2 regions of the Marinoscillum sp. genome follow, and region 2 is predicted to be linked to the other one. Evidence: riboswitches for the same ligand, from Rfam matches in the RefSeq annotation. Region 2 holds a riboswitch; the other holds the start of a gene.
What was found. Region 2 has a riboswitch for thiamine pyrophosphate ahead of ACO067_RS14065 (TonB-dependent receptor). Riboswitches for the same ligand answer to the same signal wherever they lie in the genome.
Positions count from the first base shown of each region.

Region 1: another riboswitch for thiamine pyrophosphate. It lies ahead of ACO067_RS12230 (class I SAM-dependent methyltransferase); the one in region 2 lies ahead of ACO067_RS14065 (TonB-dependent receptor).

Region 1 covers NZ_CBDDJZ010000001.1:2,854,828-2,859,257, reverse strand. The annotation lists gene ACO067_RS12245 (RNA polymerase sigma factor) at 1-361, shown strand, start outside; gene ACO067_RS12240 (hypothetical protein) at 354-767, shown strand; gene ACO067_RS12235 (TonB-dependent receptor plug domain-containing protein) at 798-1,331, shown strand; TPP riboswitch at 1,437-1,532, shown strand; gene ACO067_RS12230 (class I SAM-dependent methyltransferase) at 1,591-2,316, shown strand; gene ACO067_RS12225 (AIR synthase family protein) at 2,320-3,381, shown strand; gene ACO067_RS12220 (thiamine phosphate synthase) at 3,378-4,019, shown strand; gene ACO067_RS12215 (Trm112 family protein) at 4,016-4,300, shown strand; gene ACO067_RS12210 (class I SAM-dependent rRNA methyltransferase) at 4,306-4,430, opposite strand, start outside.
Region 2 covers NZ_CBDDJZ010000001.1:3,241,338-3,245,767, reverse strand. The annotation lists gene ACO067_RS14065 (TonB-dependent receptor) at 1-2,267, opposite strand, end outside; TPP riboswitch at 2,332-2,441, opposite strand; gene ACO067_RS14060 (AAA family ATPase) at 2,457-2,975, opposite strand; gene pnuC (nicotinamide riboside transporter PnuC) at 2,968-3,576, opposite strand; gene guaB (IMP dehydrogenase) at 3,664-4,430, shown strand, end outside.

The sequences.
Region 1 (4,430 bases), 390 kb from region 2:
ACAGCTCAATAATCACCCAAACGTAACTGGTTTTGTGCTGCTGACCGCCAAAAATCATTGTTTGGATTTACTAAAAAAACGGCATCCCTTGTTTGTGAATGCGGCTGACTATGAATCTGCGGACCACCACAATTCACAAAAAGAAATAGAATGGAAGGAGCTGAATGGAATCATCCGAGAGATGCTAATGGAGCTGCCTGAAAGTCAGCGTGAAGTGCTCGCCATGCGTGACCTGGATGGATTGGAGTATTCAGAAATTGCTGATACAACAGGTTTAAAAATCGAACACGTGCGGGTCTTGCTCTCCCGGGCACGAAAACAGATCGGGTCAAAACTCAAAAAGATCTATAGCTATGAGTGATAAGGACATCTATAAAAAATACCTGGAAGGTGAGTCTTCCATTCCCGAAGAGGAAATACTGCTCAACTCTGACCAAGCAGAGCCAGCCCTAAAGCCATGGGCAGATTACATCAAAGGAAACAAAGTACAAGCACCTGATGGAATGGAGGATACCATTTGGCGGTCCATTCATCAAAAACGAAAAGAAAAAAAACGATGGATCTATGGGCTGTCTGGGGCTGCAGCATCGATCACCATCATTCTGGGTTTTTGGTTCAGTACTACCAGCGAGTCTAGTGAGATGAGCGTCAGCCAAAAAGAAGCACTACTAAACGATGCGAGAGCCATGTTCCAGACCAAAGAAAACGATCAAAAAGAAATTCTCTACAGCGATGAGCTGATTGAAATATATGTAGCTACGAAGTAATCCAATTGTTAAAAACGAAAACGAGTAAAAATGAAATATGCAATCATAGTAATCAGTTTATGGACTTTGTCTTTGAGTTCTTTGTATGCTCAGGAGCCAAGTAGTGACAAGGAAAATGAAAAAGAAGTCAAGGTCAGTTTAAAAGATGGTGCCAAACCAGATATCTACATAGATGGCAAAAAGTATGACTATGAAATCATGGAACTACTAGATCCAGATAAAATCAAAGCGATTAACGTCATCAAAGGGGATGAAGCAAAGAAAGAATACAATGCGCCAAACGGCGTAATCCTCATCACCACCAATCGCGAAAATCCTTCCATAAAAGTGGACATCAGCAAAAGCGATGATCAACAGGACACCAAAGTGATGATTCGCAGTGGTGGAAGTGATGACCCTTTGGTAATTATTGATGGCAAGGTTTCATCCAAGTCCAATCTGGACCAACTCAAACCGGATGAAATTGATGTAATAGAAGTGGTAAAAGGTGAGAAAGCGGCTAAGGAATACCAGTCTGCCAGTGGGGTGATCATTATCACTACCAAAAAGAAAAAGAAGAACTAAACAACTATCTAACCCTCTACAAGCCTACTTTTTGATCGACAGGTATTGTTAGAGGGTTAGATACTTTTCGTCTTCCATCGATTCTTCCTTACCTTTGGAGAATCAGAATTTACAAGGGGGTGCTCCTCAAAACAGGAGCTGAGATCATACCCGTGACCTGATCTGGATAATGCCAGCGTAGGAATTGTAGTCATCACCAAGTGATATATAATCTACTATTTTCAGGGCATTACTCAGGTTTTCAAAAACTGAACGACCAATGAGTAATATTCAAACAAAACAAAAGTTTGACGTGGCTACCGGCGAGCTGCGCAACTGGCAAGGACGTAAGGAGTGGTTTTTTAACCGTGACGACACGGACCACTATGAGGACTATTACGAAGGTCCCTACAAACGACAGGAAGTTTGGCAAAAAAGAACCCTGGAGCAACTCATCAAAAAGGATACGCGAGTCAAAACACTGCTAGAGTTTGGGTGCGGAACAACTCGATTCACCAGGTGGTGGCATGAGATCGGCATTGAAGCAACCGGTGGAGATATTTCTCCTTTCATGCTGGCGCAAGGTGTGCATCTGTTTGACGGAGATCTGGTGCTGGCAGATTCTCATCACATGCCTTTCAAAGACCACTCCTTCGATGCGCTGGCATTCGTCACTACGTTTGAATACTACAAAGATCCAGTGGCAGTCATTCGAGAGGCGGTTCGGGTAGGTAAGTACGGTATCATCATGGGCATGATGAACCGAAATACCCCGAAACTCATCCGCCGCAGGGTACAGCAAGCCTTCAACAAAAACAATTACTATGTCACTGCCAATTTTTATACTCCGAAAACACTAAAGGAACTAGTGGCCAAGGCCCTACCAGACAGAGATTATACCATTAGCTGGAGTGCAACCGGACTTCCAAAGTGGTTTCCAACTCAGCAATGGCAAGTTCCTTATGGTGACTTTTTCGGTTTTCACATTCAGTTGAACGACGTATAAGTAATGGGAGCATTTGATTCCAAAAGTGGTAAAGTAGGTGAAATTGATTTCAAGGAATTATTGCTGGGATCACTCGGGGCAGAGCGTCCTGAAGTAATCCATGGGGCCCAGTTTGGAGTGGATACGTCCATCATCGATTTGGGAGGTGGGCAAGGTCTGGCCATATCCAGCGATCCGCTCTCACTCATTCCATCCATGGGTATGGAGGTTTCAGCCTGGCTCTCCGTACACCTGTTGGTCAATGATATGGCCACTACGGGCTTTTGCCCGCAGTATGCACAGTTTGTGCTGAACTTGCCCACCAGCTTATCCAAAGAAGATTTCTCTTCCTATTGGTCACACATACACAGCTTGTGTAAAAAGCTGGGCATAAGTATCACCGGGGGCCATACTGGTCAAATACCCGGTCAGGAATCGACCATATCTGGCGGGGGTACTATGTTCTTACACGCTCCCATCCATCAAATGATCACTAGCAACCGAGCCCAGGCAGGTGATAAGCTAATCATGAGTAAAAGTGCCGGACTTTCTTCTACTTCGCTATTGGCTATGGCGTTTCCAGATTCGGTGTCTGATCAACTAGGAAGTGAAATTCAACAAAAAGCCGCTGCTAACTTCTGGCAACTTTCAGCTCTTCCAGAAGCACTGACTGCACGCAGGGTTTTAGCCAATGACGAGCTTCACGCCATGCACGATGTGACAGAAGGTGGGATCTTGGGCGCTCTCTACGAACTGGCACGCGCATCAGAGTGTGGATTTCAAGTAGACCTGAAGGCCATCCCACTTTACGAAGAGGCACTATCTGTGGCTGAACTTTTTGATATCAACCCATTAAAATCGATAGGAGCAGGATCTATGATTTTTGCTGTCAAACCAGGAAGTGAGCAAAAATTAATTGCTTCATTAGAAAAAGAAGGAATAGATGGTGCCGTGGTGGGAGAGCTTACCGATGAGTCTGTATTTCAATGTACGGACTATCAAAATCAAGAGAAAAAATATCACCCCACAGGGATAGACCCGTATTGGGAAGCTTTTTTTACAGCGTTGAATAAAGGATGGAAATGAGACGACTACAAGGAATTTATCTAGTGATAGATCCCTCTGCCGAACATGTGCTGGATCAACTATCCAAAGCTTTGCTGGGAGGCATTGACCTGATTCAGGTTTGGAACCATTGGCCAGCAGACTTTAGCATTCATCAAAAGACGGCTCTCATCCATCAAATCAAACAACTTGCTGGGATACATAACGTTCCCGTGCTGATGCATGACGACTGGAAATTGTGTGTGGAACTAGAACTGGATGGCGTTCACTTCGACAAGCTCCCAGTTGACTGGCCTGATGCCAAAGAATATACCAGAGATAAAATAACTGGACTCACTGTGGGCAACGATCCACACACTATCGAGCTGGCCGAAAAAGAAGGATTTTCATATCTCAGTTTTTGTGCGATGTTTCCCTCCACATCTGCTGGCAACTGTGAAATAGTGACACCAGAGTCGGTTAGGAAAGCTCGTGAGATAACGTCACGTCCCCTATTCCTGTCTGGGGGAATAAAACCCGAAAACCTGGAACTACTAAGAGGTCTGGACTTCCAGGGGGTAGCGATCATATCAGGAATAATGAGTTCTAATGACCCTGAAACTGCCGTTAAATCATATAGGAATAGACTAAATAAAATACAAAAGATACCAACAGCATGAGAAAAGCATTACTCGATAAAATGTGCTGTCCATTTGACAAACACGATCTTCAGGTCACCATTATTTCGGAAATTGACGAGGAGATCCATGAGGGTATTATGTTATGCCCGGACTGTCAGCGTTACTTTCCAATTATCTATGGAATACCGATCATGACACCAGATGAATACCGGCAAAAAGGTCTGGAAGCTCCCGTTATGGAAAAGTGGGGACTTTCTGTAGATCCTCATAACCCAGACAGGTTCAGGTTGGAAAACACTCAAAAGGTAATTGGGGATTGATTGCATTACCAAACCTCCAGTATCAACCCCTTTAGATATTCACCTTCTGGGTGAAAGATATTGACGGGATGGTCTCCTGGTTGCGATAAGCGCTCCAGCACTTTTACAGATCTACCTGACTGAATGGCCG
Region 2 (4,430 bases):
TAACTCACCAATCCATCACTGACAAAGTAAGAGTCGATAGCCCGATCATTATTGCTGGTATTATCCAGGTATTGTTGACCTACATATTTACCCATCAATTGTATACTGAGTCCACTTATCGGCAGGAACTCTAGCTGCCCACCAGCTATTACACTTGGTGAAAATGCAATGTCCGTGTTCTTATGATCAATTGTGATGACGTTGTACTCAGAAAAATCAGCACCGTAATCATAGACCACCTCCGTGAAATTGGCAATCTTGTTCTGGCTAAGGGTTAGGTTACCTCCGAAATTAATCTTTTCTGATAGTTGAAAACCACCAACTAGCTCTACTCCCATACGGTAGCTATCATCCACATTCGTACGGATTCCTGAACCCACATCATTCAGTGCGCCGGTAAGTACCAGCTGATTTTGGTAGTCCATCAGATAGTAGTTGATCGAAAAAGACGATGTGGAAGTAGTTCTTCGATAACCAACCTCTATGTTATTCAAGGTTTCGTGTTCTGGAGTTTCATTATTAGGCGCATCCACAAAGTCGTTTCTTACTGGCTCTCGGTTACCTACCGCATATGAAGCGTAAACATTGGAATAGGCATTGATAATGTAAGTACCACCAAACTTCGGATTGATGAAGGTATAGTCTCCTCCAGTGTCGATATTGCGTAGATCACTATCCACTCCCTTGGTTTTATAATTAATCCTTCTCAATTGTACATCACCAAATAAATTTAGATTTTCAGTTAGCTGATAGTTTGCTTTGGCATACAGGTTAAAATCCGACTTTCGTCCATAGTTGTCATAGTACCTGTCACGAATTTGTGAGTTGCTGGCGTACTCTGTCCAGATGATTTCTCCAAAATGATCTCCATCATAATAGTTCCACCCTCCTCCGAGTGTAACGTTCCAGTCGTTATCGGCATAGTTCACCGAAAAAACCGTTCCATAAAAGTCATTGTCCAACCAACGTCTGCGAATGAGATCTGTAGATGCAATAGTGGTATCTGCCACTATCAAGTCTTGCAATCCATAATCAGCAAAATCATCCTCATTTCGATATTGCTCAAAATACCCTTCACCATGCGTATAATGGAGAGCAACCGTGGCATTAAAGCTTGGACTAAACGTATGACTTAAATGTAACTGATAGTGATCCTGGCCATAGTTGTCCACTTCCTGATCGTAGAGATAGTAGTTGAACCTTCTATCCGAGTTGTATAGGTTGTCGATTTGCTGCTGCGTGGAGTATTCTCCGCCAAAATCAATTAACTCCTGTAGGTCTTCATCATCACCAAAGAGTTTGGCTCCTGGTGTACCATACCATGACTGATAGGTCACTTCCTTTCCCGCAAAGGTCAGTGCCTTGATAGTCGTCTTTTCTCCATAGTATCCACCAGATAGGAAATAAGACCGGAGATCTGATTCGGCCCGATCAATGTACCCATCAGAAGATATTTTAGACAATCTCCCTTGAAAAGCCCATCGATCATTCATCAGTCCAGTATTGAGTTCTACCGTATGACGCCAGGTATTAAAAGAACCGAAACTATAGTTGATCCGGGCATAAGGCTCCTGAGACGGCATATCCGTTTGTAAGTTGACCGAAGCTCCAAAAGCAGCGGCTCCATTGGTAGAAGTACCTACTCCTCGCTGTATCTGGATATTATCTACAGAAGAGGTGAAATCTGGCATATTGACCCAAAAAACACCATGTGACTCAGAATCATTGAGCGGAATGCCATTCACTGTGACGTTGATTCGGGTAGGGTCACTACCTCGTATCCGAATCCCAGTGTAACCAACTCCATTCCCAGCATCAGATGTCACCACCATGGATGGTGTGTACCGTAGCACAAATGGAATGTCCTGGCCCAGGTTACGCTCCTCTATTTCTTTGGATGAAATATTCGTGAATGTGGTAGGTGTATTGTCGTTGGCTCGCGTGGCATATACGATGACCTCTTCACCTTTAATCACACTCTCGGCAAGAGCAATATCCAATGATTGGTCTTCATTTATTATAATCTGATCACTGTAGGACTCATAACCGACATATGTTACTTTCAAGGTGTATTGACCCGATGTGATTCCGGAGATGATGTAATTGCCATCTCCATCCGTAGCACTGGCTTTATTCGTGCCTTCCAGCCAGACATTGGCTCCAATTAATTCTTCTCCCGATTTACTCGTGACTTTTCCCTGCAATGAGGATTGCCCCAAAGCACATACAGACAGCATGACTGCTATCAGCATTGTTCCAAATTTCATGTTTATTAATTAACAAATTCAACCATACGGAAAGCGGGGAACTCCCCTACTGGTTATCATACACGGACCTCATTTGGTCCAATCCCTACGCCGGTACTAACCGGATCAGGTCAATGGGTATGATCTCAGCCCGTTAGAGCAAATTGCTCGTGTAAGGCACCCCTTAATGGTTGCAAAAGTAGAAGAAAACTATCGGCTGAAAAAATCCTCTAGCAGATCTCTGGCGGATTTAACCCGCATGTCCTCAATGCCTGATGCGATACCATATGGCAGATCATGCTCTTTGAGGTAGTTTTCATAGATGTCAAAAAAATGCTTTCTAAGTTTTGGGTGTTCACGTTGAGGATCTGGCCGCCAGATCAAATCAATGTTTCCAAGTATATAGAAATCGTATTTTCGGTTAGCCAGCTCTTCCAATATCCATGGATCGGTATCCCCATATTTGTGGTCGCTCCATACCTTCATGACAATCAGATTGGTATCACAAAAAAGATATTCTCCAGCCTCCTCGGCCTTATCATCCTCCCATGCCATCTGACCCTGAGCAATGGCGAGCAAATCTTCCTTATCATATGGCCGATCCAGTCTATCCAGGTAGAATCGAGCGTATTCTGGCACCCACTCCGTTTCATAAATCCTCGCCAGGTGTTGGCACAACTCGCTTTTTCCTGTTGACTCAGGTCCGATTATCGCTATTCGCTTAGTCATTGTTTTCGTATGATTTCTTCCATGCAAAAAAGCCCCAAAACGCCAGTCCAGTAAAGATCAAAAACTGTATAGCTGTGAATGGCAACCCTTTGTACAAATAAAGTGGTACCGAGATAATATCAGTGATGATCCAGGCTATCCAGTTCTCTACTTTCTTCTTGGCCATCAGCCACATTCCCACCAGTGCAAAAGAAGTCGTCACCGCATCCCAATTGGGCACGTCACTATCTGTGTAGGCAATCAGTACATAGCGAATCAGTAAAAAGGAACAGATTAACAACAATATGCTCAAATGATTTTCGCTCCGGCTGTTCCAGGAAACAGGTATCTGCTGCCTGGAGGCATCTTTTGTATGCACCCAGTTGTACCATCCATAAACGCTCATCACAAAATAATAGGCGTTGATGCCCATGTCTGCATATAGCTTGTATTCAAAACACAGATAGACGTAGATCAATACAGAGACAATCCCAGTCGGGTACACCAAAATGTTTTCTTGCTTGGAATACCAAACACTCAACAAGCCGAAAACGACGGCCAAAGCCTCCAGCCAAGTGGTTTCATAAAATTGCTCCAGTACCAAAGAGAAGAATTCGTTCATGCCGTGAAATTATAAATCACTTTTAGTTTTACAATCTTATCAGGACTAGTTAATTTTGCCCGGCAAATAATAACAAATATTATTTGCATGAATTTCGACGACAAATTTCTCTTTGAAGCACTTACTTACGACGATGTACTGCTGCTTCCCGGTTATTCAGAAGTGCTCCCACGAGACACCGATACAACCACCAAAATCACGCGAAATATTTCTCTGAACATCCCTTTGGTTTCTGCTGCCATGGACACAGTAACTGAGGCTAACCTGGCTATTGCTATGGCTTTGGAGGGTGGATTGGGTTTTATTCACAAAAACATGCCGGTAGAAAAACAAGCCGCGCAGGTGCGTAAAGTAAAAAGATCTCAAAGTGGGATGATTTTGGATCCAATCACACTAGCTCATGACAGTGTGGCAGGAGATGCTGAGAAAATCATGCGTGAGCATAAAATCGGTGGGATTCCAGTAGTTGACAGTCATAAAAAACTCATTGGGATCATCACCAATAGGGATCTGCGCTTTCAGAAAAACATGAAACGGCCTATCAGCGAAATCATGACCAAAGAAAACCTCATTACTGCTGAGGTAGAGGTAGGGCTGAAAGAGGCTGAAGAGATCCTGCAGGAGTACAAAATAGAGAAACTTCCGATCGTCGACAAGGATGGCAAACTCACAGGACTGATCACGTACAAAGATATTCTGAAAAACAAAGATCGGCCGAATGCCTGCAAAGATGAATATGGACGATTGCGTGTAGGTGCGGCTGTTGGTGTCACACCAGACATTAGTGATCGAATCCAGGCACTGATCAACGCCGGAGTGGATGTGGTAAGTATTGATACTGCTCATGGCCACTC